DNA from 3 places in the Devosia sp. 2618 genome. Region 1 is predicted to be linked to each of the others. Evidence: predicted binding sites of a transcription regulator. Region 1 holds the regulator's gene; each other region holds the start of a gene.
What was found. Region 1 encodes LexA, which represses DNA repair genes until DNA is damaged. Its sites were predicted from a motif close to TGTTCNNNNTGTGTTCNG; they were not measured.
Positions count from the first base shown of each region.

Region 2: a site for LexA is predicted at 7,631-7,648, ahead of uvrA (excinuclease ABC subunit UvrA). Genes of this name have one in related genera too.
Region 3: a site for LexA is predicted at 7,531-7,548, ahead of ABIE28_RS01395 (putative DNA modification/repair radical SAM protein). Genes of this name have one in related genera too.

Region 1 covers NZ_JBEPOO010000001.1:1,288,864-1,299,356, forward strand. Annotated here, with positions in the region: gene ABIE28_RS06505 (2-dehydro-3-deoxygalactonokinase) at 1-134, opposite strand, end outside; gene ABIE28_RS06510 (amidohydrolase) at 270-1,850, opposite strand; gene ABIE28_RS06515 (IlvD/Edd family dehydratase) at 2,313-4,124, shown strand; gene ABIE28_RS06520 (cold-shock protein) at 4,431-4,643, opposite strand; gene lexA (transcriptional repressor LexA) at 5,026-5,739, opposite strand; gene ABIE28_RS06530 (molybdopterin molybdotransferase MoeA) at 5,848-7,050, opposite strand; gene moaC (cyclic pyranopterin monophosphate synthase MoaC) at 7,047-7,523, opposite strand; gene trpC (indole-3-glycerol phosphate synthase TrpC) at 7,523-8,335, opposite strand; gene trpD (anthranilate phosphoribosyltransferase) at 8,332-9,351, opposite strand; gene ABIE28_RS06550 (anthranilate synthase component II) at 9,354-9,953, opposite strand; gene trpE (anthranilate synthase component I) at 10,182-10,493, opposite strand, start outside.
Region 2 covers NZ_JBEPOO010000001.1:1,605,534-1,616,026, reverse strand. Annotated here, with positions in the region: gene secD (protein translocase subunit SecD) at 1-866, shown strand, start outside; gene ABIE28_RS08045 (Mth938-like domain-containing protein) at 880-1,263, shown strand; gene ABIE28_RS08040 (phytoene/squalene synthase family protein) at 1,263-2,111, shown strand; gene trmFO (methylenetetrahydrofolate--tRNA-(uracil(54)-C(5))-methyltransferase (FADH(2)-oxidizing) TrmFO) at 2,249-3,634, opposite strand; gene ABIE28_RS08030 (DUF1127 domain-containing protein) at 3,838-3,987, opposite strand; gene ABIE28_RS08025 (hypothetical protein) at 4,185-4,337, opposite strand; gene uvrA (excinuclease ABC subunit UvrA) at 4,547-7,441, opposite strand; gene ssb (single-stranded DNA-binding protein) at 7,979-8,503, shown strand; gene ABIE28_RS08010 (diguanylate cyclase domain-containing protein) at 8,568-9,926, opposite strand; gene ABIE28_RS08005 (hypothetical protein) at 10,061-10,493, opposite strand, start outside.
Region 3 covers NZ_JBEPOO010000001.1:282,817-293,309, reverse strand. Annotated here, with positions in the region: gene ABIE28_RS01430 (c-type cytochrome) at 344-733, opposite strand; gene ABIE28_RS01425 (ABC transporter ATP-binding protein) at 1,126-2,142, shown strand; gene ABIE28_RS01420 (ABC transporter permease) at 2,152-2,961, shown strand; gene ABIE28_RS01415 (substrate-binding periplasmic protein) at 2,966-3,787, shown strand; gene ABIE28_RS01410 (site-2 protease family protein) at 3,829-4,461, shown strand; tRNA gene ABIE28_RS01405 (tRNA-Met) at 4,681-4,757, opposite strand; gene ABIE28_RS01400 (UdgX family uracil-DNA binding protein) at 4,851-6,293, opposite strand; gene ABIE28_RS01395 (putative DNA modification/repair radical SAM protein) at 6,293-7,528, opposite strand; gene ABIE28_RS01390 (ring-cleaving dioxygenase) at 8,183-9,133, shown strand; gene ABIE28_RS01385 (GGDEF domain-containing protein) at 9,414-10,376, shown strand; gene ABIE28_RS01380 (vWA domain-containing protein) at 10,434-10,493, opposite strand, start outside.

The sequences.
Region 1 (10,493 bases):
TCCTCGCGCGCTAGCTTGCCCATGCCGCTTGGCGAGACCTTTTCAAACACCACGGAACCATCGGCCGCAATGCCCCAGGCACGCAGGTTCGAGGTTCCCCAGTCCACGGCAACCCAGTCTACAATATCAGTCACGAAATCCCTCACCACCGGCGTCCTCGCGGCGCGACCCTAATCGCTGACACCAGATTCAGCCAGCCAGATTTTGTGAGGAGAGTGATGGCGGGCGGCGGGGAACCAGACTTGCCCCCGCCACCCGCATTGCCGATCCTAGTTCGCAGCGGGCTTGCCCAGTTGCGGATAGGCTATGCCGAGCTGTTCGAGATAGGTCTCGTGCTTGCTGGCATCGTAGTAGAACTCTTCCTGCAGCACGCGGAAGCGGGCGTCCGTGTCGGCATTAAGGTGCGTCGACGGCACATCGCCTTCGCCCTCGAATGGGAAGTACTGGATGTCCTTGGTTTGCACGTCGCTGAAATAGGTCTTGGCCGCGTCGACCAGCTCCGGCTCGAGCAGGACATCAAGCGCCGTCAATGCCGTCACCTTGGCACCTGTCAGGGCGCCCTTGTGGGCGATTGGCGTCGCTTCGGCGAGGGCTGCCTGCCAGTTGTGGATGGTTGTGCCGGCGATATTGGCCGGAAAGCTCAGGCGAACGGTCGGCACTGTCCACATGACGGCGCCAATGTCGTCGGATGGGCCCGAGCCAACGGTTTCGACGGGGCCAGCAAGATCGCCGATTTCGGTGCGAAGCCCGATCGGCGCCGAACCGACGGCTTCCTGCACGGCCTTGGCATAGCCCTGATCGTCGTCGTTCCAGGCCGGCATGCCGACGCTCTGGATATTGGCATACATGGCTTTGGCCAGCGCCTCATTGCCATGCGATGGCCAGGCTGAACCCAGAATGCGGCGTTCCCAATTGGTGCCGGTCATCAGCGTTGCGCCCTGGGCAATGTCGTCGGCAATCTCGAGCATTTCGAGTGCGGCTTGCGGCGACGTGTTGCGGAAATAATACCACACGCTGGCATTGTCCGGCACGATATTTGGCTGCAGCCCGCCATTGGTGATGACGTAGTGCGAGCGCTGGTTGGGGTGCATATGCTCGCGGCGGAAGTTCCAGCCAGCATTCATCAGTTCCACGGCATCGAGCGCGCTGCGGCCGACCCAGGGGCTGACAGCGGCGTGCGATGATGTGCCGGTGAAGCTGTACTCGGCCGATATCATCGACATCGAATTGGACTGGCCCCAGGACGTGCTCAAGCCATTGCCAACATGGTTGGAGAGCACCACGTCGATATCGTCGAAAACACCGGCAGCGACAAACCACTGCTTTGCTGCCAAAGCCTCTTCGGCAATGCCGGGCCAGACCTGCAGCGTGCCGGTGATGTTTTCGCTTTCCATGATGTCTTTGACCGACAGCGCAGCGACGACGCTTACCGCTATACCCGTATTGTGGCCTTCGCCGTGGCCCGATCCGCCCTCGACCATCGGCATCCGCTCCAGCACGCCGGGCATCTGCGATTGGCCGGGCAGGCCATCGACGTCGGAGTTAAACGAAATGGCGGGACCTTCGCCATTGCTCCAGGTTGCGACCCAAGCCGTCGGCATCCCCCCGATGCCGGTTTCGATGGTAAAACCCTCGGCCGCAAGCATTTCGGTGAGGTAGCGCATGGTCTCGGTTTCATGGAAACCGACCTCGGCGAAGCTGAAAACAGAGTCGACGATCTCCTGCGTCAGCTTGGCCTTCCCATCGACGATTTCGCCCAGTTCAGCTTTCAGAGCTGCAGCATCCTGTGCCGTTGCAGCAATGGATGTCGATGCAAGCAGAATACCGGCCAACACGGTTAGTCGCTTCATAGTAACTCTCCTGATTACGTCCCCGGCAATCCCGCCAATTTTTCGTCGGCGGGCCCCTAATGCCGGGAATGGCATCAGACTAGGTGGTGAGTTAGAATTGTCAACGCATTATGACCTAAAAATTAGCATTAAAAACTAATGCCTATAAATTGGGCTGAGTGATCTTTGTGGGGCTGTCGACGCGGGCGGATAGGAATTTGGCGGTCTGTAAAGCTGGCAAAATGTCCTTGGGAAAAACAGGAGTTCCACTCACTCCAATCTGCAGCGGGATGCGTCGATCGCGCTTAGAAGGTCGCGAAGCATTTCCTCAAATTGATCGAGAGGGGTGGATTTTGGCGAGGCAGGTTCCGTGATGATTAATTGTATGATTTTTGCGTGGAATGGCCTTCATTCTGCCGTACGTCATGCTAGAACGGTTCTAACGCGGGCGACCTGTGAGACCGCGATTTGAGGAAATCTGAGATGACGGCAGCAAACGGCGGGGCCGATTCGCCCAAGAAATTGCGTTCACGCGCATGGTTCGATAACCCCGACAATCCGGACATGACCGCGCTCTATCTCGAGCGCTACATGAACTTCGGCGTCTCGCGCGAAGAGCTGCAGTCCAACAAGCCGATCATCGGTATCGCCCAGACTGGTTCAGACCTGTCGCCCTGCAACCGCCATCACATCGTGCTGGCCGAGCGCGTGCGCGAAGGCATCCGCGAAGCGGGCGGCATTGCCATCGAGTTTCCGGTTCACCCGATTCAGGAAACCGGCAAACGTCCTACGGCCGGCCTCGACCGCAACCTTGCCTATCTCGGTCTCGTCGAAGTTCTCTATGGCTATCCGCTGGACGGCGTTGTGCTGACCATTGGTTGCGACAAGACCACTCCCGCCATGTTGATGGGCGCGGCGACGGTCAATATTCCGGCCATCGCGCTGTCGGTCGGGCCGATGCTCAATGGCTGGCACAAGGGCGAGCGTACCGGCTCCGGCACAATCGTCTGGAAGGCCCGCCAGATGATGGCGGCCGGCGAGATCGACTATGCCCAGTTCATCGAGCTGGTCGCGTCCTCGGCGCCGTCCACTGGTTTCTGCAACACTATGGGCACCGCCAGCACCATGAACTCGCTGGCTGAATCGCTCGGCATGCAGCTGCCCGGCTCGGCCGCCATTCCGGCGCCATATCGCGATCGCCAGGAAATGGCCTATCGCACCGGCAAGCGCATCGTCGACATGGTGCACGAGGACCTCAAGCCCTCCGACGTCCTGACCAAGGACAACTTCATCAATACCATCGTGGTCAATTCAGCCATTGGCGGTTCGACCAACGCGCCGATCCACATTCAGGCCATCGCCAAGCACATCGGCGTGGAGCTCGACCTGCAGGACTTCCAGACCTACGGTCACAAAGTGCCGCTGCTGGTCAACATGCAGCCGGCTGGCGAGTATCTGGGCGAGGACTTCTACCACGCGGGCGGTGTGCCGGCGGTGGTCAACGAGTTGATGGCCCAGGGCCTGATCCGCGAGAACGCCCCGACCGTCAACGGCAAGACCATTGGCGAAAACTGCCGGGCGTCCACGATTCAGGACGACAAGGTCATCCGCCATTTCGACAATCCGCTCAAGGCCGAGGCCGGTTTCCTCGTGCTGCGCGGCAATCTGTTCGACAATGCCATCATGAAGACCAGCGTGATCTCGACCGAGTTCCGCGATCGCTACCTCAACAACCCAGACCATCCGGGCATGTTCGAGGGCAAGGCGGTGGTGTTTGATGGTCCCGAGGACTACCACCACCGGATCGACGATCCATCGCTCGACATAGACGAACACACGCTGCTGTTCATGCGCGGCGCGGGTCCGATCGGTTATCCGGGCGCGGCCGAAGTCGTCAACATGCGGCCGCCCGATTACCTGATCAAGAAGGGCATTCATGCGCTGGCCTGCATCGGCGACGGCCGTCAGTCGGGCACGTCGGGTTCGCCATCGATTCTCAACGCCTCTCCGGAAGCGGCGGCGGGCGGCAACCTCGCTATCCTCAAGACGGGCGACCAGGTGCGGATCGACCTCAACAAGGGTCAAGCCAATATACTGATCTCGGACGAGGAAATCGCGACGCGTCGGGCCGAACTCGAAGCCAACGGTGGCTACAAGTACCCCAAGCACCAGACGCCATGGCAGGAAATTCAGCGCGGTATCGTCGGCCAGCTCGGCGATGGCGCCATCCTCAAGCCAGCCGAAAAGTACCAGCGCATCGCCCAGACTTTTGGCGTGCCGCGCGACAATCACTGATTGGTTCGCTGAAAATGACGAAAGGCCCGCGCATCGCGCGGGCCTTTTTGTTTGGGATGAGTGGTGGCATGCCCTCGTGGTTCGAGGCTCGTCAGAACTCGCACCTCACCATGAGGGCTACTCGAACACTCGACCATATGAGTAGCCCTCATTGTGAGGCGGGAACGCAGCGACCCTCGAACCACCCTGAACTTGTCGAAGGAGGACGTGCCCCAAAGCTCAATGCACAAAAGAAAAGGCCACCGCGAAAAATCGCGATGGCCTCATCCGAGCTGCGCCGAAGCGCGCTCGCCAGTCTAGAAAAAACTAGAGCAGGGTCAGGTTGGTTGCCGATTCCTTGCCGTCACGGCCGGTCTCGAGCTCGTAGGTCACCTTGTCGTTCTCGTAGAGGCCCTGGAGGCCCGAACGCTGAACAGCCGAGATGTGGACGAAAGCATCCTTGCCGCCATTTTCTGGCGAGATGAAGCCGAAGCCCTTGGTGGTGTTGAAGAATTTAACGGTGCCGGTGATGAGGGCCATGATAGTTTCCTTTTGCTCGTAGCATCAGCGAACGAGCGGTTATCCAATGACAACATGCCAGAGGAAAATAACGTTCGCATGGTAGAGAAGGAAGCCACGGTCCGGCGAACCGGCATTAGGCAGCCGACTTAGGCTGAAAACGTATGCGACCTATATGGCACGGAATAGTCTATATTGCAAGATGGACGATATTGACAGTTTGCAGCCAACTGTGAAGCACATTTCAGCTTTTGTTCGAAGTGCTGACAAAACAACGACATATGCGACCGGGTGATTTCCGTCATCGGTTGCTGGCAGGCAAGGTGTCCCGGTCAAATTCGCGTGCGCGCCAACAAAAAGGGGCCGCGCCAACTGCGCAGCCCCATAGATCAGCAGCCGATGGTCAATACTTGCGAAGCAGACCCACAAGGCGTCCCTGTACCTTGACCCGGTCTGGTGGGAAGATACGCGTTTCGTAGGCGGGGTTGGCTGCTTCGAGCGCGATGGTGTTGCCCTTGCGGCGCAGCCGCTTCAACGTTGCTTCCTCATCGTCAACAAGTGCGACGATGATCTCGCCCGTGCTGGCGGCATCCTGCTTTTTGATGAGCACGGTGTCGCCATCGAAAATACCGGCGTCGATCATCGAGTCGCCGCGCACTTCGAGCGCGTAATGCTCACCGGCGCCGAGCATTTCGGGCGGCACCATGATGGTGTGGGTGTGATTCTCGATTGCCGAAATCGGCGTACCCGCCGCGATGCGGCCCATGACCGGAATGGAAATCGGCCTGGCATAATCCTCGGCCGCCGACATGCGCGAGGGGGGCGATGCGACCTTGCCCAGATTGCCTTCGATCACCGATGGCTCAAAGCGCGCCTTGCGGCCACCGAGCGAAGGGTTCATCGAATCGGGGAGTTTAACCACCTCCAGCGCGCGGGCCCGATTGGGCAGGCGGCGAATGAAGCCACGCTCTTCGAGCGCCGTTATCAGCCGATGAATGCCGGACTTGGATGCCAGATCAAGCGCATCCTTCATCTCATCAAAGGATGGAGGAATGCCGCTTTCCTTCATCCGTTCGTGGATGAACATCAGCAGCTCGTGTTGTTTGCGCGTGAGCATGGGCCCTCTCGGAGCGGGAATCGGAACATAGGCAGAACGACCATACGCGTTCCAGTTATGTTCTGCAATATGCCCAGCAAATTTCTGCTTTTGGCAGCGAGTTGTCCGTCAGAACCCGTCGAGCGGGATGGCCCGGACAATGGTTCCGGGCGACTGCCCAGGGTCAAATTCTGGCTGAATGATCAGCATATCGGCCTGCGCCAGCGACGAAGTATGGCCGCTATCGGTCTGCGCGATCGGCTGCAGCTGCGGGCCGGTCGGCGTCTGGATTAGATGGGCGCGCATGAAGTGGCGGCGGGCGGTGTTGGGCGGCGTGGGACCAGCCAGCGGCAGGCTCCACAGCGCGGGCTCAGGAAAGCCGAGGAAGGCGCGCAAAGCGGGGCGGATGAATACCATGGATGTGACCATGGCCGAGACCGGATTGCCGGGCAGGCCGAACACCAGCGTCTTGCCACGAGTGCCAAACATTAGTGGTTTGCCGGGCCGCATGTTGATGCGCCAGAAATCGAGCGTCACGCCAAGGTCGACCAGGATTTCCTGGACGATATCGTGATCGCCAACACTGGCGCCGCCAGTAGTGATCAACACATCCGGTTCGGCTGCGAATATCTCGGTTAGCTTGTCCCGCAGTTCCTGCCGATCATCGCGGGCGATGCCGTAGTCGGTGACGGTCTCGGCATAGGGCAGCAGTTCGGGGCGCAGGCCAAAGCTGTTGGAGGCGACGATCTGGTCGGGGCCAAGCTCGGAGCCAGGCAGCACCAGTTCGTCGCCGGTGGCCAGTAGCGCGATGCGCGGGCGCCTGGCCACCTGCAGCGTTGCGGCATTGGCGGCGGCGGCGACCGCCAGTTGCATCGGTGCGAGGCGGACATGGGCGTCGACCACCTGCTGGCCCACGGCAAAGTCATTGCCTAGTGCGCGCACGCTGTGGCCACGGCGTGCTTCGGTGGTGAAGGAGACAAAGCCATCGCTGGCCTGCGCCTCTTCCTGCATGATGACAGTATCGGCGCCCTCGGGCACCGGGGCGCCGGTGAAGATGCGGATCGCTTCGCCGGGCATCAGCGTTTTGGCGTAGCTTGCGCCGGCCTGCGAGGTGCCAACCACAGGCAGGCGATGACCGGGCACGATGTCCTCTGCGCGCACGGCGTAGCCGTCCATGGCGCTCGAATTGAACGGCGGCTGGTTGTGGGTCGCGACAATGGGTTCGAGCAGCACACGGCCGGTCGCATCGGCCAGCGATACCGTCTCGGCGACGGGGGCGGGCACGCGCTTCAGGATTGCCGCGATGGCGTCTTCGACGGGCAGCAGGCTCATGGTCGGGCAAAGTCGCCGGATTTGCCGCCGGATTTTTCCAGCAGGCAGATATCGGTGATGGTCATGGCGCGGTCGATCGCCTTGGCCATGTCATAGAGCGTCAGTGCAGCTGTCGAGGCGGCGACCAGCGCTTCCATTTCGACGCCGGTCTGTCCGGTGGTTTCGGCCGTCGCGTGAATGGTGATCGCTGTGGCGCCATCGGCCTCGATATCGACGCTCACCTTGGTCAGCGGAATGGGGTGGCAGAGCGGGATCAGGTCGCTGGTTTTTTTGGCGGCCATGATGCCGGCAATGCGGGCGACGGCAAGCGCGTCGCCCTTTTTGAGCCCACCGCCCATGATGGCGCTGACCGTGGCGGCCTCCGCAGTGATGCGCGCCTGCGCCACGGCCCGACGTTTGGTAACGGCCTTGTCGCCGATATCGACGATATGGGCTTCGCCGCGGTCGTTGAGGTGGGTGAGCCTGTTGGTCATCAGGCGGCGGTCTGCGGCGAGCCAGTCAGCAGTGTGCGCGTGGCGGCCACCACGTCGTCCTGCCGCATCAGGCTTTCGCCGACGAGGAAGGTGCCGATGCCCGCTTCTCGGTCGAGCTTGAGCACATGCTCGTGGTTGAGAATGCCGCTTTCGCTGACCAGCAGAGTGCCCTTGGGCACGCCGACCGCGAGGTTGATCGAGGTTTCGATGCTGGTCTCGAAGGTGCGCAGGTTGCGGTTGTTGACGCCGATGAACGTGGCTTCAAGCGCCAGGGCGCGGTCGAGCTCAAGCTGGTCGTGTACTTCTACCAGCGCGTCCATACCCCATTCTTCGGCTGCGTCGAGCAGGTAGCGGGCGGTTTCGTCGTCGACGGCGGCCAGGATCACGAGGATGCAGTCGGCGCCCCAGGCGCGGGCTTCGGCGACCTGATAGGTTTCGAACAGGAAGTCCTTGCGCAGCACGGGCAGCTGCGTCGCCGCACGGGCCTCGATCAGATAGCTCGGCGAGCCCTGAAAGCTGGGGCGGTCGGTCAAAACCGACAGGCAGGCGGCGCCTGCGGCCTCATAGGCGCGGGCGATTTCGGCCGGGTTGAAATCGGGGCGGATCAGGCCCCTGGAGGGGCTGGCCTTTTTGACTTCGGCGATCAGGGCATATTCGCCCTTGGCACGCTTGGCCTTGATGGCTTTGATGAAGCCGCGTGGCGCGGGCTGGTCATGCGCCTCGGCAACCACTTCGGCCCATGGGCGCATGGCTTTTGCTGCCGCGATTTCTTCGCGTTTATAGGCTTCGATCTGCTGGAGAATATCGGTCATTTATCTCGTCCGTTCGATACCGCCACGAGGCGGGCGAGTGTTTCTTTGGCCTTGCCACTGTCGACGATGCTGGCCGCCGCCTCTGCGCCTTCGCGCAGGTCTGCAACCTTGTCAGCCACAATCAGCGCCGCGCCTGCATTGAGCAGCACGACATCGCGATAGGCGCCGGGGGCGCCATCGAACAAAGCATGGATGGCTTGGGCATTATAGTCTGGATCGGCGCCGAGCAGGTCCTTTGCGTCATAGCGCTTGAGGCCTGCCGATTCCGGGGTCACTTCAAAGCTGCGCAGGTCGCCATTGGCAATCTGGGCGACAAAGCTGGGGCCGGTGACGGTGATTTCGTCCAGACCATCGCTGCCATGCACGACCCAGGCCTTGATGGCGCGATTGGCGAGCAGTGCCGCAGCAACCGGTTCAACCCATTCCTCGGCATAAACGCCGAGCATGTAGCGGCGCACGCCGGCTGGGTTCGATTGCGGACCGAGCAGGTTGAACATCGTGCGCACGCCCATTTCGGCTCGGGCAGGGCCCACATGGCGCATGGCCGGGTGGTGGCTTGGCGCGAACATGAAGCCGATGCCAGCTTCGGTGATGCAGCGCGAAATTTCTTCGGGCGTGAGGTCCAGCTTGACGCCCAGCGCTTCGAGCGCCTGCGACGAACCGGACTTGGACGACAAAGCGCGGTTGCCATGCTTGGCCACCGGAACGCCGGATGCCGCGACCACGATGGCGCTGGCCGTCGAAATATTGAGTGTGCCGCCGCCGTCACCGCCGGTGCCGACAATGTCGACGGCGTTTTCGGGGGCGTCGACCTTGACCATCTGCTCGCGCAGGATCGAGACCGCCGCAGCGATTTCGCCGACGCTTTCGCCCTTGATGCGCATGCCCATCAGGAACGCGCCGATCTGGCTGGGTGTCGCGTCGCCCGACATGATGATGCGCATGACGCTGCGCATCTCTTCGCCGGTCAGGTCCTTGCGGTCGGCAATCTTGTGCAGTGCTGCCTTGATATCCATTGTTACGCGGCCTTCTTCTGGTTGAAGTCGCGGGCAATGTTCAAGAAGTTCTGCAACAGGGCATGGCCGTTTTCCGAGGCGATGCTCTCGGGGTGGAACTGCACGCCATGCACGGGCAGGGTCTTGTGCTGCATGCCCATGATCAGGCCGTCATCGGTCGTCGCAGTCACTTCGAGCACGTCGGGCAGGGTGTCTTGCTTGACGATCAGCGAGTGGTAACGCGTCGCTTCGAAATCGTTGTTCAGCCCACGGAACAGGCCCTGGCCGGTGTGGTGGATCTTCGACGTTTTTCCATGCACCAGGTGCGGCGCACGGATCACATCGCCGCCCATGGCCTGGCCGATAGCCTGATGGCCGAGGCATACGCCAAGGATCGGCGTGGTTGCCGAAAACCGGTCGATCAGCGCCAGGCAAATGCCGGCTTCGTTGGGCGTCGCCGGCCCGGGCGACAGCAGAATGGCTTCGGGCGCCATGGCGGCGATTTCATCAAGCGTAATCTTGTCGTTACGCACGACCGTGATGTCGGCGCCGAGTTCGCCCAGGAAATGGACGAGATTGTAGGTAAAGCTATCGTAGTTATCGATGACGAGAGTCTTGGTCATTTGGCTCGCTCCTCAGCAGTCTCTTTCCAACCACCGGGTCATTCCCGCACAAGCGGCACCCCCGGTTTCAGAAGCAGCCCCGCCATCGATGTTGCGGCCCAAAACTATCCCCATCGTCACCACCGGGCTTGTCCCGGTGGTCCATGCCTACTGGCAGCACCTCTTGGATTGCCCGGACGAGCCGGGCAATGACGGCAGTGGAAAGGCTTGGGCTATCCAAATTTACGCTCATTGCCCGATCCTCGCCTCGCCGGCATAGCGTAGCGCTTCCTCGGCGGCGCTGAACAGGGCGCGGGCTTTGTTTTCGCATTCCATCTGCTCGAGGTCGGGCTGGCTGTCAGCGACGATGCCTGCGCCGGACTGCACGTAAAGCTTGCCGTCCTTGATGATGCCGGTGCGCAGCACGATGCAGGTGTCCATGGTGCCGTCGGCGCCGAAATAGCCGACGCAGCCGCCATAGATGCCGCGACGCGACTTTTCGAGTTCGTCGATGATTTCCATGGCCCGCACCTTCGGGGCGCCCGACACGGTGCCCGCCGG
Region 2 (10,493 bases), 320 kb from region 1:
TCGTTGCCAGTGTGCTCTCGATTGGCTCCGCCTATTTCAAGGGCTTCAATCTAGGTATCGACTTTGTTGGCGGCACCGCTATCGTCATCCAGCATGAAGGTGGTCCGGCCGACGCCGGTCAGGTTCGTTCGCTGCTCGATGGGCTTGAACTGGGCGAAGTGCAGGTGCAGGGCTTTGGCGCGCCCGAAGACGTGCTGGTCCGCGTGCAGGCACAGGAGGGTGGTCAGGATGCTGACCAGGTCGCGGTCTCCAAGATCCGCGATGCTCTCGCCAGCGAGAACTACACGGTGCGCAGCACCGAGGCTGTGAGCGGTACCGTTTCCAGCGAACTTGCCTGGAAGGGCGCCATTGCGGTCGTTATCTCGCTGCTGGCGATCCTGATCTACATCTGGTTCCGCTTTGAGTGGCAATTCGCCTTGGCGGCCGTCACCACGACGACGCACGATATCATCATGACCATCGGGCTGTTCTCATTGACGGGATTGGAGTTCAATCTGACCTCCATCGCGGCGGTGTTGACCCTGGTGGGTCTGTCGCTGAACGAAACCGTGATCATTTCCGACCGTGTTCGAGAGAACCTGCGAAAGCATCGCAAGATGCCGCTGCCGGAACTCATCGATCTGTCGATCAACCAGACCATCGTGCGTACGTCGCTGACACAGTTCACGCTGTTCCTGGCACTCGTGCCACTGGTGCTGTTCGGCGGCGAAGTGATCCGCAGCTTCACCATCGCCATGACCTTCGGCTGTCTGGTGGGTATGTACTCGTCGATCATCGTCAATGGCCCGATCCTGATCAATTTTGGTCTCAAGCAGCGGGCCGACGAAAAGGCAGAACCGAAGACGGCAGACGGCGCATCGGTCTGATACAGGCAGGGACGTGACAGAAGCGCCACATTACCCGCAACAGGCGGGGATCGACTTCTACGGCAATAGCGGGTTCCGCTTTGCCGGCATGTCGCATCGTGGCTCGCTTCTGTGCCTGCCCACCGGCATGTACGCCTGGGATGTTGCCAACATTGGCGACATCACCATGGAATCATTGGCCCCGGTCTTTGCCGCGGCCGACGATATCGATGTGCTGCTGATCGGCCTTGGTCCAGACATCGCCGCTTTTCCGAGTGAGCTACGCGACGCCCTGCGGGAAAAGCGGATCATCGTCGAGGCGGTCAACACCGGCAGCGCCATCCGCACCTATAACGTGCTGCTGGCCGAGGAACGAGCCGTGGCCGCCGCCCTGATCGCGGTTGAGAAAGCGCGCTAATGTCAGCCGAGAGTTTCGCCCACGCCGCCGAGGCCCTGCGCCAGGGCGACCGCGACCGCTATCTGTCGACGCTGGTGCTGACCGGCGACAAGCGCGACGCCGTAACGGCGCTCTATGCCTTCAATGCCGATGTGGCCTCGATCCGCTCGCGGGTGTCCGATCCGGCACCGGGCGAAATCCGTCTGCAATGGTGGAGCGATGCGCTCGACGGGGAAGGCCACGGCACCATTCGACAAAACCCGGTGGCCGATGCGCTGCTGGACACCATTGGGCGCTACAACATCCCGGCCGGCACGCTGCTCCGCCTGATCGGCGCCCGGCGCTTTGATCTCTACGACGATCCGATGCCGGACCTGCAGACCTTCGAAGGCTATGCAGGCGAGACGGTCTCGACGCTTTACCAGCTGGCGGCAATGATCCTCAACGACGGCGAGACCATCGAGACCGGCGACGCTGCCGGGCATCTGGGCGTTGCGCACGCACTGATCGGTCATCTGCGGGCGTTCGGCTACACCTCTTCGCAGGGGCGCATCATGTTGCCATGGTCGATCTTTGAGGCCAATGGCGTGCGCGAAGGCGAGATTTTTGCCCGCACAGAAAGCGAAGGCCTGCATGAAGCGCTGGGTCAGTTGACCGAGATTGCTGGCGAGCACCTGCAGAAGGCCGAACAGGCGATTGCGCTGCTGCCCGCCAAGCTAAAGCCGGCCTTTGCTCTGGTTGCGATTCTCAAACCGCAATTGGCCGGACTAAGCCGTCGAAAAACCACGATCTTCACACCCGCTGTGGACGAACCCGACTGGCGCAAGATACTCCGCCTGTCGTGGTGGGGGATAAGTTCGGGGCGTTAGACCAAGCTTCTCGGCTCGCACATCCGCCAGTAGACCTCATCCTGAGCCCGTCGAAGGACGAGGTCGTGGCGCGATTGAGGTCCCCGACCTCATGGTTCGACAAGCTCACCATGAGGTCTGATTGGGGTGTCCCGTGGTCAAATCCAGCTTTGCAGATCGGCCAGAGCCCGCGTCGTGATCGCCTTACGCTTGGCGATGGTCTTGTCATTGCCGCGCCAGCGGCCAGCGCCTTCCGGCTTGACGATCTCGACTTCGGGAAACAGTCCGAAATTGACGTTCATCGGCTGGAAGCTGCGCGCGCCGCTATAGCTTTCCGATTCCAGATGGCCACCGGTGATATGCGCCACCAGCGCGCCGAGCGCGGTAGTGATCGGCGGCGTCGCCATGGTCTCGCCACGGGATTCAGCCGCTGCCAGACGCCCGGTGAGCAGACCAACGGCGGCGCTTTCGACATAGCCCTCGACGCCCGTCACCTGACCGGCGAAACGCACGCGCGGATCGGCCTTGAGCTTGAGGTCTTTGCCCAACACCTTGGGGGAATTGATGAAAGTGTTACGATGCAACCCACCCAGGCGGGCGAACTGCGCGTTTTCGAGACCAGGGATCATGCGGAAAATCTCCGCCTGGATGCCGTAGCGCATCTTGGTCTGGAACCCGACCATGTTCCACAGCGAGCCCAACGCATTGTCCTGCCGCAGCTGGACGATGGCGTAGCTCTTGACCAGAGGATCACGCGGATTGGTCAGACCGACCGGCTTCATCGGACCATGGCGCAGCGTTTCGACGCCGCGTTCGGCCATCACCTCGATTGGGAGGCAGCCGTCGAAATAAGGGACCTTTTCCCAGTCTTTGAATTCGTGCAACGGCGCGGTCTTGAGCGCCTCAACGAACGCAAAATACTGATCCTTGTCCATTGGACAGTTCAGATAATCAGCGCCCGTGCCGCCCGGACCAGCCTTGTCATAGCGCGACTGCGCCCAGACAATGTCCATATTGATGCTGTCGTAATGGACGATCGGCGCAATCGCGTCAAAGAACGCCAAGGCGTCTTCGCCGGTCGTCGCCAGAATGGCATCGGCCAATGCAGGCGAGGTCAGCGGGCCGGAAGCAATGATGACATTGCTCCACTCGGCCGGCGGCCAACCGGCGACTTCTTCGCGGATGACGGTGATATTTGGATGGTTGTGGATGGCCCGCGTCACCTCATCGGAAAACGCATGGCGATCAACGGCAAGCGCGCCGCCGGCGGGTAGCTTGTGCTTGTCGGCAGCCTGCATGATCAGCGAGCCGCAGCGCCGCATTTCCTCGTGCAGCAGGCCGACGGCGTTCTGCTCGTGATCGTCCGAGCGGAAGCTGTTGGAGCAGACGAGCTCGGCAAAACTGTCGGTGCTGTGCGCGTCGGTCGGCTTGATGCCGCGCATTTCGTGCACGATGACTTTGGCCCCGGCTTGCGCGGCCTGCCATGCGGCTTCGGATCCGGCGAGACCGCCGCCAATGATATGAATAGGTTCTGATGTGGACATGCCCGGCAGATACCAAGCGCCACCACTTAGCGCAACAACTGAGGGGCGAGTTTACCGCTGCGTCGGGCAGGCGGGGATAAATTGTTCGCGCGGCTGTTCTGGCGGATTGCTTGGCAGGTCAAACCCCACAAAGCAAAACAGCCGCATCTCAGAGAGAAGCGGCTGTTCGGTTTACGAAGTCTGTAAGTTCAGCGAAGTGAAACTTAGAGACCGGCAGCATGGTCACGTGCGATCCGATTGATGTCGGTGCGCGAAATGCCCAGGTCGTTGAGCTGACGATTGTCGAGAGCAGCAAGCTCACGGACTGTCTGCTGGTATGCGGCCCACTTCTTGAAAGTCTTGCGAATGTCCATTTGGTAGTCTCCTTTCGTTTACGAGCTTATATTTAGATCACTGCCTGCCAGATGAGCAGTGGGTCATTGCTCAAACGGGTCATGCGTCCTGCGCAGGGCTTTAACCGTCATGGTTCATCTTCGGTTAAGGCTTGTGTCATGCAAATGGCCGCCGGGTGACCATCCGGCGGCCATCAATAATTTCGCAGTCGAAGTCTTCAACGATCAAACAGTGACCGCGTCATCTTCGAGAAGTCGGGGCCGGTAAGCCCCAGTAAATCGGCATCACGCGTCGAGGGAACGTCCATTTCCCGCAACGTCTGCTTGATGTCGACCAGGCGCTTGACGCGCCAGACCACACGCACAAACATCAGAGTATTCCCTAGTGCTGGTTACTGACGCCGCAAAGATGGGGTGATTTGAACGGCAGCGCCATGTCGTAAACGTCAAGCGCTGCATGCGTCTTGCGCATGGCATTTTTCATGAACTGACACAAAACAGCCATGTGCACCAAGCGCAGCAAAAGGCTGGTCAACGCTAACAGACTGCTAGCGTTGACATTGTCATTGGCGAGAATTGGTTATTCGGCGGCTCGGGTCGCGAAATGTGGCCGACGGGCCATCACTTCCTTGAGGAACTTGCCGGTATAGGAGCGCGGATTTGCCGCGACATCTTCCGGCGTACCCATGGCGACGATCTCGCCGCCACCGTCGCCACCTTCGGGTCCGAGGTCTATGACCCAGTCGGCGGTTTTGATGACTTCGAGGTTATGCTCGATGACGATGACGGTGTTGCCGCCCTCGACAAGCTCATGCAGCACGTCGAGCAATTTGGCCACGTCGTGGAAATGGAGACCTGTCGTCGGCTCATCCAGCATATAGAGCGTGCGGCCGGTGGCGCGCTTGGAGAGTTCCTTGGAGAGCTTGACGCGCTGCGCCTCGCCGCCCGAGAGCGTATTGGCCGGCTGGCCGACCTTTACATAACCAAGGCCGACGCGTTGCAGTGTCGCGAACTTGTCGCGAATGACCGGAACAGCCGAGAAGAAATCGACGCCTTCGTCGATGGTCATATCCAGGATGTCGGAAATCGACTTGCCCTTGAACTGAACTTCGAGCGTTTCGCGGTTGTAGCGCTTGCCCTTGCAGACGTCGCAGGTGACGTAAACGTCAGGAAGGAAGTGCATCTCGATCTTGAGAACGCCATCGCCCTCGCACTTCTCGCAGCGCCCGCCCTTGACGTTGAAGCTGAAACGGCCGGGGCCGTATCCGCGCGTCTTGGCTTCCGGCAGGCCGGCAAACCACTCGCGCAGCGGCGTAAACGCGCCGGTATAGGTGGCAGGGTTCGAGCGTGGTGTGCGACCAATCGGCGACTGGTCGATATCGATGACCTTGTCGAGGAACTCGAGGCCGGTCAGCGATTCATGGGGGGCAGGGACCACGCGCGCGCCGTTCAGGCGGCGGGCAATGGCCTGGTACATGGTGTCGATCATCAGTGTCGACTTGCCGCCGCCCGAAACGCCGGTGATGGCGACGAACATGCCCAGTGGCACATCGACCGACACGTTCTTGAGGTTGTTGCCGGTGGCGCCCATGACGCTGAGGGTCTTTCCCTTGGTGCCCTGACGACGCTCAGCCGGCATGGCAATGCCCATGCGGCCCGACAGATATTTTCCGGTCAGCGAGTCGGGGCTGTCGATAATGTCCTGTGGCGTGCCTTCGGCGACGATATGGCCGCCGTGTACGCCAGCACCGGGACCGATGTCGACAACGTAGTCAGCGGTCATGATGGCGTCTTCGTCGTGTTCGACGACGATCACGGTATTGCCGATATCGCGCAGGCGACGCAGCGTTTCGAGCAGCTTGGCATTGTCGCGCTGATGTAACCCGATCGAGGGCTCATCAAGCACGTAGAGCACGCCGGTCAGGCCCGAGCCGATCTGGCTGGCAAGGCGAATACGCTGGCTCTCGCCACCCGACAGAGTGCCGGAATTTCGCGACATGGAAAGATAATCAAGGCCAACTGCCACGAGGAAATTCAGCCGCTCGCGGATTTCCTTGAGGATGCGCTCGCCGATGGTCTGCTGGTTTGGCGTCAGTTTGGCCGGCAGCTGTTCGAACCAGGTCAGGGAATCCTTGATGGACTTCTCGGTGACTTGGCCGACATGCAGCCCGTCGATCTTGACGGCCAGCGATTCCGGCTTGAGGCGATAGCCGCCGCAGGCAAAGCAGGGCTTGGCCGACATGTACTTTTCGATTTCTTCGCGCATGCCTGCGCTTTCGGTTTCCTTGTAGCGACGCTCAAGGTTGCCGATGACGCCTTCAAAGGCCTTGGTAGTCTTGTACTGGCGCAGGCCATCGTCATAGACGAAGTCGACCTTGTCCTTGCCGGTGCCATAGAGTACGGCGTGCTGGATCTCGAAGGGTAGTTCATTCCACGGCGTAGCGGTCGAGGCGCCATACATCTTCAACACGGCGGCCAGCGTCTGGATGTAGTAAGGCGCGCTCGTCTTGCTCCATGGCAGGATGGCGCCGTCCTTGATCGAGAGGGTCGCATCCGGAACGATCTGGTCAGGGTCGATCTTCTGTTCGGTGCCAAGGCCATCGCAAACCGGGCAGGCGCCGAACGGGTTGTTGAACGAGAACAGGCGCGGCTCGATTTCGGCAATGGTGAAGCCGGAGACCGGGCAGGCGAACTTTTCCGAGAACGTCGTCTGCTTGGCGCTGCCGTCTTCGGCCTTCTCGTCGACGAACTCGATCAGCGCGATGCCGTCCGCCAGCTTCAGCGCCGTCTCAAAGCTCTCCGACAGGCGGCCGGAAATGTCTGGCCCGACCACCACGCGGTCGACCACGACTTCGATGTCATGCTTGAACTTCTTGTCGAGGGCAGGGGCTTCCTCGATCTCGTGGTATTCGCCGTCGATCTTGACGCGCTGGAAGCCCTTGCGCATCAGGTCGGCGAGTTCCTTTTTGTACTCACCCTTGCGGCCGCGCGCGATCGGCGCGAGCAGGTAAAGCCGCGTGCCTTCGGGCAGTTCCAGTACCTTGTCTACCATCTGGCTGACGGTCTGGCTTTCGATGGGCAGGCCGGTTGCGGGCGAATAGGGCACGCCGACGCGGGCAAACAGCAGGCGGAGATAGTCGTAGATCTCGGTGACCGTGCCAACGGTAGAGCGCGGGTTACGCGATGTGGTTTTCTGCTCGATGGAAATCGCGGGCGACAGGCCCTCGATATGCTCGACATCGGGCTTCTGCATCATCTCGAGGAACTGGCGCGCATAGGCGCTCAGCGATTCCACGTAGCGGCGCTGGCCTTCAGCATAGATGGTGTCGAATGCCAGCGACGACTTGCCGGACCCGGACAGACCCGTCATCACGATCAGGCTGTCGCGCGGCAATTTGAGGTCGATGCCCTTGAGATTATGTTCGCGGGCTCCGCGCACAATGATCTCACGGTTCTGGCTTGGCTTGGTGGTCATCAATTCAGTCCATGGCTCGGTGCGCCAGCAGGCTGCACCACGGCAAAGTCGATAATGGGCATTTGGTCAGGAAGACCAGATAAATAGGGGCGCCGCGCGCTTGCCACAAGCGGGGCAAACGCATGGCCGCCCGGCTTGCAGGTCACCTTAGCGTGTAGCTGACGACTTGCCAAAGCGGCATTGTTTGCGGTGAACATAAGCGGAACAATGCGGATTCGGTCAAGTCCGAAGATCATGCCGCGGTTTTGGAGCACGGCTACTGACAGGGTCTGTCAGCAGACAACAAAACGCCGCGCAGCTGGACGTGTGCACAAATGCCGCCAGCGAGCATTTCCAATGCGAGGCAGTGCCTCATGTGGAGGATGCTTGACTGGCCAAGATATATGGAACATAAAGAGAACAAATGAAGAGACACTTCTGTTCACAACTTCGCCAAGGCGCGGGCGGTGAGCGGCGCGCGGGAGTAAGGTGCCGCCGCTATGTAAGTGAGCGTCCTCGTGGGCAAAGGCCCGGGGACTGAATCGAAAGGAATGAGCGATGGCAGGCAGTGTGAACAAGGTCATCCTGGTGGGCAATCTCGGGGCTGACCCAGAAGTGCGCAACCTCCCAAGCGGGGGCAAGGTGGTGAATCTGTCGATCGCCACCTCGGAGAACTGGAAAGACAAGAACACCGGCGAACGCCGCGAAAAGACCGAGTGGCACCGTGTGGTGATCTTCTCGGAAGGTCTGACGCGCGTGGCCGAGAGTTATCTGCGCAAGGGCAGCAAGGTCTATATCGAAGGCCAGCTGCAGACCCGCAAGTGGCAGGACCAGTCCGGCGCCGACAAGTATTCGACCGAAATCGTGCTGCAGGGCTTCAACTCGAACCTGACGCTGCTCGACGGCCGCAACGACGCTGAAGGCGGCGGTGGCGGCGGCCAGGGTGGTGGTTATGGCGGCGGTGGCGGCGGCGACGGTGGTTTCCGTGGCGTGCGCGACAATGCCGGTGGCGGCGCGCGTCGTCCGGCCTCCAATGCACCGGCCTTCGAGCCAGGCGGCATGGACGACGATATCCCGTTCTAAGAACGCTGGATTATTTCAGAATGCAGAAAGGTCGCTTCGGCGGCCTTTCTTTTTGGCCTGAGTGTCAGGCGGCGATGGGGAAGGTCATTGTCGTGTTGCGACCGGCGGCCTTGGCTGCGTACAGCGCCGTATCGGCCTGCCGGAACAGGTCCTCGGCCGAACCGCCCCGATAGAGTGCAACGCCGACCGATGCACTTAACGCCATGGTGTGGCCCATGCGAGCGAGGGGTTGGGCGACCATTTCGACGATAGCCTGCGCCCGCTGCTCGATCTCGGCGAGGCTGAGGTCGGCACCCAGGAGCACGGCAAATTCATCGCCACCGATCCGCGCCACGAGTTCTGCCGTGCCGCTGCTCTCGGTCAGCCGCGCGGCGGCTTCCTTGATGCATTCATCGCCTAGCGCATGGCCGTGGGTGTCGTTGATCTGCTTGAAGCCATCAAGATCCATCAGCAGCAGCGCGCCGATCTGACGCTTGCTGGAGCCATCATTGAGCATGTCGAGGCGCGTCTGGAACTGGCTGCGATTGGCGAGACCGGTCATGACGTCGAACTCGGCCAGATAGCGCGTGTGATCGCCGAGCAGTTTTTCTTCGGTAATGTCCTGCTTCATGCCAAAAATGCGCGTCGCCTTGCCGTTGACCGCTTCGACGGCTGCGGTCAGGCGCATCCAGCGCGTATTGCCCTTGGCCGTCGTGATCTTGGCGGTCAGCGCAAAATCGGAGCAATTGGCGATGGCGTGGGCGCGCATCGCCTCCATGTCGCGGCGGCACTCATCGCTGTAAAAGGGCAGGGTGGTGTCGCGCGCAATCGGGCTGCCATGCGGCAACTCGAACAGGTCATAGACGCCATTGGTCCAGCGCAGCGAGCCGTCCGACAGATCACATTCCCAGATGCCGATCCGCGCCGTGGCCGAGGCCCGGTCGAACAGGCAGCGGCGTTGCCGCTCGACCTCGATCTGCCTGGCAATGGTCGCGCTTTGAATCGCGATCTCGCGCCGCTGGCGCTCGATGATCACCTGCGACAGCGCATCATGCGCCAAGGCGGCAATGGTGTTGGCCATGGCCGCACTGCGCGGGCGCGAATCGAACAGGCTGAGGAGCATGGCCGGGCGGTCGGCATCGGCGGGCACGGTCATTCCGGCATAAAAGCGACAGTGATCGCGCTGCTTGTCGAGCGTGTCGGCGATGACCAGCGGCGCGGTATCCGCCGTCGCCATGGCCTCCAGAACATTGAGATTGGGTGTGGCGTCGCCAAACGCCGCAATCACCGTGTGCTGGTCGGCAGTCACCTGAACCAGGCGTGCGCCAGCAATACCCAGCAGGTCGCACATCCGCACCAGGCGTGCGCTGAAATCGTCGCGAGTCTGCGTCCACGTCTGGGGCGCAGATGCAGACAAATGCTGAGCGGCTATTCGGCTGGACAATTGAGGGTTCTCGGATAGGCAAAAAAACCTAACCCGCTGGTGGTTAAGATTTTCTGCCCGCCAAGGGTTTGCAAACCAAAAACAATTGGGGCGGCCATGAAGCCGCCCGCACAGTCCCCAAAGGTTACGTGGGTCTATTGCTTGGTGAAGGGCACGTCGGCGCGCAGGTTATCGCCGTTTTCGACATAGACCACCTCGAACGCCACGGTGATCGCATCCGGGCGCAGGAAAATTTGCGCCGTGATGTTGAGCGGTTTGCCGTGTTCGTCCTGTTCGCGCTCACGCAGGTTGAACACCAGCCCACCGGCGCGCTTCTGGCCGACGGCGATGCCGGTAAAGGTGGCGTTGGACGTCATCGCGGCTTCATAGCGCTTGTTGGCCTCGACATAGGCCATGGTGCCGGCGACCGAGAGCTGGGTGCCCGCCAGCGTGCAGCGGCCGCTATAGTTGACCTTGTCCTGATTGCCCTGCGTGAGCGACAGGCGACAGACCACGGTTTCGGTGGTGGCGCCGACCAGCGTGCCGCGTCCGCGCCATTCCCCGATATAGGATTTGATCAGGGCAACG
Region 3 (10,493 bases), 1.0 Mb from region 1:
CGGGCCACATCTTGAGCAAAAGTTGGTACTATCAGCATTGCCATCGCCATAAGCGATGATGCCGACATTAGTTTCCTAGAAATCACTAGAATTACCCCCTATCAAACTAGTTAACATAGCGAAGCCCATAGTTCTCATGGGCTATTGCCGATGGATCAATCCGTACTTTTTATCCTCATTACAGATTGACAGTCAGTGGCGCGAGCTCGGTCATCTAAAGTGACCGGCGCCAGCACCGCTCCTGCCAGCGACGGCAGGAACGCGGTTTCCCGGGACGTTTTGCGGACAACCGCCCTGGGGATAGACTAGCGATCAGACTGCGGAACCGGGTCCGCAGCGTCATTTATGGCAGATGGATCGTCTCGAGCTCGGCAGCGCCTGCCTCTACGGGTACACCTTCTGGCAGACCATGCAGGTTCATGATGTAAGCGACGATGTCGGTGTAGTCTTGTTTCGGCAAGCCGCCTGGATTGTCCTGCGGCATCCCCATCGATACGATGGTTTCGATGATTGTGGCTGCCGATGAGGCGGTGCCGCCAAAGCTCTGGGCGATCTCATCACCGTGGCAGGAAGCGCAACGGCGCTCGTACAAACCTGCGCCGCGCTTGACCTGCTCAGCCGAGAACCAGCCGCTGTCTTGCGCCACCGCGCCAGCGCTCACGCTCCCAAGTGAAACGGCTCCGACCATCACGCCAAGGCCTGCGTTGCGCAGTGCTTTTGTTATCTCAATCATTACTAGTCCACAACCCCGCCTTTACAGTACAACTGAGACATCTAAAATATTAGATTCGCCATACAAAAGATATATATCTTCAGATGTAAATATACATCGACATAGAAACCTCTCAGTCTGGAACAAAGCAACCAAACATCGATTCATTTAAAAAATCTACTGGTAATATGACCAACTAATCAATAGGCAACGTCAAGAAAGATTCATAATCGTATTCGTACTATTATATATTTTTCGGAATGCGCTAGAGCATAGCAAGCGCGTTACTGCTATAGTGCATCGATAGAGCGCTACTTCTAGCATCGGGAGTGGCGCAATTTCTTAGTCCAATATCTCGAGCTGCGCTCGCAGCATCGTGGGATAGGCGGCATCACTCTAGAGGAGAAAATGCATTGGTTTTGGATGGCACCGGGTTAGACCAGAGCAACTCACCGACAGCCTCGGCCCCAATTGCCGTCTCCGTGCATTCCATTTCCAAAAGATTTGGCCGAGCCCAGGCGCTCGATGAAATCTCGGTCGATATACTGGGCAGTGAAACCTTCGCATTGCTGGGGCCAAATGGTGCCGGCAAAAGCACGCTAATGGGCATCTTGTGCACCATCCTGCAGGCCGATTCCGGCACAGCCAAAGTCCTGGGCTTCGATGCCCGCAGCCAGCCGCTCCAGTTGCGCCGCCAACTCGGCGTGGTGTTTCAGGAGCCCAGCCTCGACAACCGCCTGACGGTCGAGGAAAATCTCGAATTTCACGGCCTGCTCTACGATGTCCCTCAGACCCTGCGCCGTCAGCGCATCACCGATCTGCTGGCCATGGTCGAACTCTCCGACGTGCGCCAGCGACTGGTGCGCACCCTCTCCCCCGGCATGCGGCGGCGTGTCGAGATCGCTCGCGCCCTGGTCCATGATTCCCGCGTGCTGATTCTGGATGAGCCCACAGTGGGGCTGGACGCCCAGTCGCGCGATCGCATCTGGGAGTATCTGGCCGAAGCCAAGCGCCAGCGCGATCTGACCATGATCATCTCGACCCACTACATCGAGGAAGTCGACGCCTGCGACCGCGTCTGCATCGTCGACCACGGCAAGGTACTCGCTCTCGACACTCCCGACGCCCTGCGCGACCGCCATGGCCACGAGATCATTCGGGTACGCCCGCGCGATGCCGCCACCGAAACCGCCATCCTTAGCGCTTATGCCGGAGCGTCAAAACTGCGCAGCGGAGAGATCGTCATTCCCTCCAGCGGCTCAAGCGAAGCCATGATCGACGCCCTGCTGTCGCATTACGGCAATTCGATCCGCAATCTTTCCTTCGATCGGCCATCGCTTGAAACTGTATTTCTCAGTTTGACCGGCCGCGATCTGCGCGAAACCAAACCTGGCGACCACGCCAGTCTGGCGCGGCCTTTGGCACGATAGGGGCGCGTGATGGGTAATCTGGTGGGGGTCTATGCCATCTGGTTGCGCGAGGTAAAACGCTCGCTGCGCGATCGAGGACAGCTCATTGGCGGCATCAGCCGTCCCCTGCTCTGGGTGCTGATCCTGGGCATCGGGCTCAATCCCTATTTCCGCGCTGAAGTGTTCGGCCAGGTACGCTTCGCCGTACCTTACACCTATTTGCAGTTCATCTTCCCCGCAGTGATCGTACTTAACATCATGTACACCGCCATCCAGTCGGCGGTTTCGCTGATCTCCGACCGCGAATTCGGCTTCATGCGCGAGATCATGGTCTCGCCTAAGCCACGCTGGGTGATCCTTTTGGGCAAGGTGCTGGGCGGCGCCACCGTCGCCATGCTCCATGGCTGCATTGTGTTGTTGCTGGCCCAGTTCACTGATGTGAGCCTGCGGTTGACCGATCTTGTCCTCGGCCTCGCGCTGATGTTTCTGCTCGCCTTTGGCCTAACTTGCCTCGGCATCGTCATCGCCAATCGGGTGCGCAGTTTTGAGGGTTTTGGTGTTTTTTCCAACGCTGTCATCCTGCCGCTTTATTTCACCTCCAGCTCGATTTTCCCGCTCGATCCCGCCTTGAGCGGCGCCCAGACCCGCGTGCTCTATCCCGAATGGCTGGTGCTCCTGGTGCAATACAATCCGATGACCTATGCGGTGGACTGTTTCCGCGGAGTCTTCATCAATTTCAACCAGTTCGACCCGCTGCGCGGCCCCCTGATCATGATTGTCATCGCCATCGTCTTCTTTCTCGTCGGCCTGCGTGACTTTACCCGCATGGGCAAGAGCTGACACCGTGACCACCACCTTCTCCAAAGACGAGCGCCCGCGCTGGCTTGGCAACCTGGTTGGGGCCATCGTCGTGCTGGTGCTTTTTGCCGGGATCTATCTGCTGCCCCCCGATACCTCGCTCGCCGAGCTCGAGCGCAACGGCTACCTGCGCGCCTGCGTGCCGCAAAACTATCCGCCTCTGGTCCAGCCGAATGCCGATCTTCCCGGCTTTGAAATCGAGTTGCTGCAGGATGTCGCCGATCGCCTTGGGGTCCGCCTAGTGCTCAACACCAATGCCGCCATTGGCCGCGAGCTCAATCCGCGTAACTGGCAAGTCAGCCGCGCCAATTGCCAGATCATCGGCGGTGGCATCGTCGACAATGCCACTATCCGCAGCTTTCTTGACACCACCCCGCCGCATCTCGAAACGGGCTGGGTGGTGCTTTCGCCCGGAGACGATGAGCCAAGCCTCCAGGATCAGCGCGTCGGTGTCTATGTAGGCATTACCGGACGCGACCGCATCCAGCTCAGCCGCCTGCTGCGCGATCAGCAGGCCCAGATCAAGCTAGTCAATGCCCCCGACAAGCTAGTCGCCGACATGAAAAATGGCGGATTTGATCTGGTAGTCACCGAGGCGCTGATAGGCGGCGCCATCGCTGCCGAACACGGCTGGACCGCCCGATGGCTACCCGGCGACACCCACGACTCGATCGCTTTCGGGCTATGGAAGGGCGACCTCACCCTGAAGCGCCGCATCAACGCCATCATCACAGATCTGCAGCACGAAGGCCGCTTCACCCAACTCGCCGCCCGCTACGGCGTTGCCGCCATCCCCGGCGACAACTGAGCCAACTACGTCGCCACTCCCGTTTCCACTCAAGGCCCAGCATGTTTGATCTGCAGCGTTTTTTTGCGACCTCCGGCCAGACGCTGGCCTATAGCATTTTCGCAGGCCTTTTGGTCATTTCCATTCACGGTTGGGCGCTCGCCTTCATGTCGCGAACGCTGGGGGATCGCGGTCCACAACATGACGGCCGCCTAACGTTCAATCCGCTGGTGCATTTCGATCTGGTTGGCACGTTCTGCGTCTGTCTGGCCCAAATAGGCTGGATCAAGCCGATACAGATCGACGTCACCCAACTGCGCTTTGGTCGCGCCAGCATCTGGATGGTCACTGCCGGCAGCCTGCTCATCCTGGTGTTTTCTGCCAACCTGGCGTGGCAGCTGCGCCCGATGCTGGTGCGCCACTTTCCTGGCGGCATGCCCGCAGTGGTCGCGGTCGGCGTGCTTGAAGCCTTCGGCAAAATCAGCATTTCTTATGCGCTGTTCAACCTCATCCCTTTACCCCCCTTTTCCATGGGGCACTGGATCGCAGCTTTTCGTTCCATCCCCTCCTATCGCCTCAAGCACTACTGGCTCTGGTTGACCATGGCTCTGGGTTTGATCATCGCCACCGGTCTCCCTCGTCTCGCCAATCCATTCGTGCACTATCTACAAAACATTCTGCTCTTCAATTGGTAGTACTTACGGGACAATTCTACAGCTATGCACGCCGCGCCAAGTTGTGAGGAAGGGCTGAGGCAAACCTTGTTGAACGAGGTGACTTCGGTGCTGCGCGGGTGATTTGCTAATGATTTCAATGGGGGTGCTCAGTCGCTGTGCTTGACTGTGCTAGCCTGGGATCAGGCTTCGCGGAAATCAACCGCAACAAAAAACCCCCGGTTTCCCGGGGGTTTGAAATGGTAGCGAAGCCCAGATTTGAACTGGGGACACACGGATTATGATTCCGCCGCTCTAACCAACTGAGCTACTCCGCCCCAAGGGGCACGCGGGTTTCCCCGGCGACTTGCACTAACTAAGTTTAGCGGGCTTGCCTGTCAAGCGCCAGCCTTAGCACTTTCAACCAACGTTTATGATGCAGCGATGGCGTCGCGCACCATAGCAAGGTCGGCCTCGAACTTGATGGCTTCGCGGGCGCGGCCTTCGGCATCGGGAATGCGCAGCAGATAGGACGGGTGGTTGGTGACATAAACCGTTGTTCCGTCTTCTATTTTCAGCGATTCGCCGCGCAGTTTGCCGACGGTGACGGACTTGCCCAAAAGGCTTTGCGCGGCGGTGGCGCCGAGGGCGACGATGATCTTTGGTTTGACTAAATCACGTTCGAGGTTGAGCCAGAATTTGCAGGCCTGCACCTCGCCCGCGTCGGGTCGCTGGTGGATGCGGCGCTTGCCGCGTGGCTCGAATTTGAAGTGTTTGACGGCATTGGTGACATAGACCCGGCTACGGTCTATCCCGACTTTGGCGAGTGCCTCATCGAACACCGCGCCGGCCGGGCCGATGAAGGGTTTGCCGGCGAGATCTTCCTGGTCGCCGGGCTGCTCGCCCACGAACATCACATCGGCATGTTCGGGGCCTTCACCGAACACGGGCTGGGTGGCGTGTTCAAAAAGCGGGCAGCGTTGGCAGGTTTGGACGGCAGAGCGGACGTCCGTCAGAGACTTGATATCGCTTCGCTTTTCCTCAGCAATTTCACGGGCAGCCTGACGCAGATGGCGCGATGGCGGCTGGCTGGCGGCGCGTTCGATCATCGATTTTTCGGCTTCGCGGGCGCCGCGAATGAGGGGAGCGATGAGTTCGGCTTCGGGGAGATTGCGCCAGTATTTGACCGGCATTTCCGATTTCATCATCGCGACCTTGAGGCGGGCGGGATTGAAGATAGAGGAGAAATAAGTCTTCCAGTCACCCTCGACGGCATCGTCCTGCGGCACGTCGGACTTGCGGCCACCAGGGCCGAAGGCAATGCTTTCGCCGTCCCAGAAGGCGGAGGCATAAGGCGTGATGATGGCCCACATCATGCCATCGAAGCGGCGGGCGAAAAACGGCGCGGTGAGTTCGAGGCAATAGTGATCGGGCTCGAACCAGGCGGCGAAACGTTCGAGGCCGCTATCATCGACGATGGATTTGAAGCGCACGAAGGCCTTCATCTTGTGACTATCACGACGGACCGCAGCGGCCCATTTCGTTAACAGACTGTTATCATCGAGCACCGCATTGCCCAGCAATTGGTTATCACTTTGCAGTTGCCAGAGCAGCCGATAGAGCACAGAAAACCGCGCGGGATCGCTGTGACAGATGGCTTGCGCCGCCAGATCGAGGAACTGTCGCGGCACGGACCCGACGGGACCCGATGCGGCTGGCAGGGGTACTTCTTCGACATCGCCGAAAAGACCTCCCGCTTCGCCCACCATACGCCACTCGACCTGTTCAGGGGATAATCCGGCGGCCAGAAGCTGGCGCGCCTTGCCGCGCCATTCGGCAAAATCATTGAGCGCTTGCACCCGCACGATGTGCATCAGAACAGGCTCAATTGTTCCGGCTGCGGCGTCAGCCGGGCGCGCAGCCTTTGATCGTCGGTAAGACCACCCGGCGTCCAATCTTCGGTTTCGATGAAGGGCCGCACCTTGTCGATGCTGCCGGCAATGCGCGCCACGTCGTCGAGCCGCAGCCGATGGTGTCGGCGGGTGGTGATGATGCGATCAATGCTCTTGGTGCCAAGCCCCGGCACACGCAGCAGCATTTCGCGATCGGCGCGATTGACGTTGACCGGGAAGCGCGCCCGGTTACGCAGCGCCCAGGCAAGCTTGGGATCGATGCTGAGATCGAGCAGGCCCCCTTCCCCGCCCGAGATGATTTCGGGCACGTCAAAGCCGTAAAAGCGAATGAGCCAATCGGCCTGATAGAGCCGGTGCTCGCGCATGAGCGGCGGAGCGCGCAGCGGCAGGCGCGAACTGGCATCGGGGATGGGCGAAAAGGCCGAGTAATAGACGCGGCGCAGCTTGTAGCCGGAATAGAGCCCGGCGGCGCGATTGAGAATGGCGCCATCGTCGGCCCCATCGGCCCCGATGATCATCTGGGTGGACTGGCCGGCGGGGGCGAATTTGGCGGGCTTTGCCTTGGACTTGAGATCGGGCTTTGCCTCATCGAGCTTGCCGCGCACGCGGGCCATTGCAGTGCGGATTTCGCTGGGCTTTTTCTCGGGCGCGAGGGCTTCCAGGCCGAGGTCGGTGGGCATTTCGATATTGGTCGACAGCCGGTCGGCCCAGCGCCCCGCTTCGGTCAGCAGCTCGGCTGTGGCATTGGGGATGACCTTGAGATGGATATAGCCGGCAAACTTGTGGTCCTGTCGCAGCGAACGCGCGACTCGGACCAGTTCTTCCATCGTGTAATCGGGCGAGCGAATGATGCCGGAGGAGAGGAACAGGCCTTCGATATAGTTGCGCTTGTAGAAATCGAGCGTCAGGCGCACGACTTCCTCGACGCTGAAGCGGGCGCGTTCGACGTTTGAAGACGAGCGATTGACGCAATAGATGCAGTCGTAGACGCAAAAATTGGTCAGCAGGATTTTGAGCAGGCTGATGCAGCGCCCGTCCGGCGCATAGGAATGACAAATCCCGCTCCCTTCGGTCGAGCCAATGCCGCCGGTGCCCGCACTATTGCGCTTCTCCGAGCCGCTGGAGGCGCAGGACGCATCGTATTTTGCCGCATCGGACAGGACAGCAAGTTTGCGGCGAAGCGTGAGGGCTGCCATTTCGTTCCCTTTATGTTCATGTGCAGGGATAGCGCATCTGGCGGGGGGATGCATGGCAAAAAGACATGTGTCGGGTTTTGTGATCGGATTGTGCCACGCCCTCGTGGTTCGAGGCTCGTAAGAACTCGCACCTCACCATGAGGGCTACTGGTGGCTTGTCGGGGCCTTCACTTCGCCCTGAGGGGACAGGGAGTTAGGCCGGCGGATGTGTGAACTTGGACGCCTATTCACAGCGTCCTTTCCGCGATGCCAAAGTCGACACCCTCCCCCTTGAGGGGAGGGATCAAGCGAGGGGGTGAGCCACGCACACCGCATTCTCGGAGAAATACCCCTCCCTATGAAGACCTTTTTCAAATGAGCAAGAGTGCGCTGAGGTTCACCTCTCCCCTGAGGGGAGAGGTCGGCGTGTAGCGCCGGTGAGGGGTTCAGGGGTTGGTGGAGGCAGAGTGGTCGTTCAGAGATTGAACCCCTCACCCCAACCCTCTCCCCTCAGGGGAGAGGGGGCAGCATCGCGTTCGCTCATCGTTCATCGCTCATCGTTCAAAAATCGACACCAGTCTGTTGGGATTGTCAGTCTGCACAAACCCAGCGCATTGCTCTACATCTTGTCTCAACAGCGGCGCGGCAATCGCGCCCCAGCAGGAGACAATCACCATGACGCTCGAACTCGGAGGCATCCATCACCTCACGGCGGTTACCGCCGAGGCCAAGAAGAACCTGGCTTTTTATACGCAGACGCTGGGCATGCGGCTGATCAAGAAGACCGTCAATCAGGACGACCCCACCGCCTATCACCTGTTTTACGGTGATGGCGTCGCTTCGCCCGGCGCGGACCTGACCTTCTTTGATTTTGACGCGGCCCGCGAACAGCGCGGCAACCATACGGTGAGCCGCACTGGTCTGCGTGTCGATAGCGAGGAGAGCCTCAACTGGTGGAAAGAGCATCTGCAGAACAACAATGTCGGCACTTCGGCGATCAAGGATCGCAATGGCCGGCTGTCGCTCGATTTCGAGGATTTCGAGGGTCAGCGTTTCCGCATGGTAATCGACGAGGTCAACAAGGTCGTGCCCTGGGCAAAGTCGCCTGTGCCGGCTGAACGGCAGATCATCGGGCTGGGTCCGATCTCGATGTCGGTGCCGCGGCTTGACCGGACCGAGGCCGTGCTGACGCAGGTGATGAACATGCGCAAGGTGCGCTCGTACCCTGCCGCCAATGGCAATGCCGAAACCCATGTCTTTGAGATGGGCCCCGGCGGTCCGGGCGCTGAGGTGAACGTGGTGGTAGACCCAAGCCTGAGCCCTGCCCGGCCCGGCGCTGGTGGCGTGCATCACGTGGCATTCCGCACGCCGGATCAGGACAGCCTGCGCCAATGGATCGATCGGGTGACCAAGGCCGGTATCCGGTCGAGCGGGGAAGTCGAGCGGTTCTATTTCACCTCACTCTACTTCCGCGAGCCAAGCGGCATCCTGTTCGAGATTGCCACCGACGTGCCCGGCTTTGCCGCCGACGAACCGATGGAAACGCTAGGCGAAAGCCTGGCGCTGCCACCTTTCCTCGAAGGTCGCCGCGCCAGCATCGAGGCCAACCTCAAGCCGCTCGTCTAACAGCGAACATGGGTTATCAGCGATAGCCAGACACCCTCGGACCTCCGTCCGGGGGTGTTTTGCCTTGGGCGCCTGTGAGTACAATTATGGTAAATTGAATACTAATGAGAATTCTTCCGGCAACACAAAAGAAACCAAGTGCGCTCAACCCAATCAACTTGGAAGTACCAGACCCCATCCTTCAGCTTAAATTAGGGTCTTGGCTGCTTAGACTGACACCTAGGTAGAATTTCGCCTCGATCCGTTCTGTGAACCTAGCGCCGCGAAAGGTCTTGTTCCAATGGCTGCAGATGATCCCATCTCACCCGAGATCCTGTCGCAAATGCTGATGCGGATGTTTGAATTCGCGCCAGTGGCCATGGCCATCACGACCAGCCACAAGGCGGACTCGCGCTATGTGAAGGTCAACGACGCCTATTTGAAGCTGACGGGCTACAAATGGGACGACATCAAGCAACGCGAACTGGCCGCATCTGGATCGGCCATCAACAGTCCGGCGCGCGACGAGCGCCGCCGCCTGCTCGACGTCGAAGGGGCATTTCGCTTGCAGGAAGTCGATATCAAGCATGTCGATGGCACCGTCATTCCGACATTGATCTCGGCGCAGCGCACCGAAATCGGCGAGCAATCCTACGACATCGAAATCATCATCGACATTTCGGCGCGCGTCAGGCTGCAGACCGAACTCGATCAGGCGCTGATCCAGGCTGCGCGCACCGACGCTTTGACCGGCCTGCCTAACCGCGCCTCCTACGACGATTTTATCGGTCGCAAACTGGCGCATGACAATGCCTGCGTGCTGCTGGCCTTCATTGATCTCAACGGCTTCAAGACCATCAACGACACGCGCGGCCACGCCTTTGGCGACAAGGTGCTGCAGCATGTCGGCGCTCGCCTGCGCGACAATTGCCGCAGCAGCGACTTTGTCGGGCGGCTCGGCGGCGACGAGTTCGTGGTGGTGCTGCAATTGCCAAGCGGCGGCGCAGCATCGGCTTTCCCGGCCTTTCATCGCATGATGAAACACGCCTTTGAGCCCATGATGATCGACGGCGAAGTGGTGCGCGTGGGGGCGGCGATCGGTACCGCCGCATTCGATCCCGCCAATGATACCGCCGAAACTTTGCTCAATCGGGCGGACCGCTGCATGTATGAGGCCAAGTCGACCGGCGACATTTTCCACGTTGTTTCTGACGCCGACCTGTCAACCGCGCAAATCGAACGCGTCCGGCAGTGCGTCGGGTAGGCTGTGGTTGCAGACAGATAAAAGGCGGCATGCTGTGAGCGTGCCGCCTTTGTCGTTTTAGTTGGCAGATGCCGTGTCGGGCTTGAGCGAAGCGGCAGCTTTGACCAGCTGGATGAA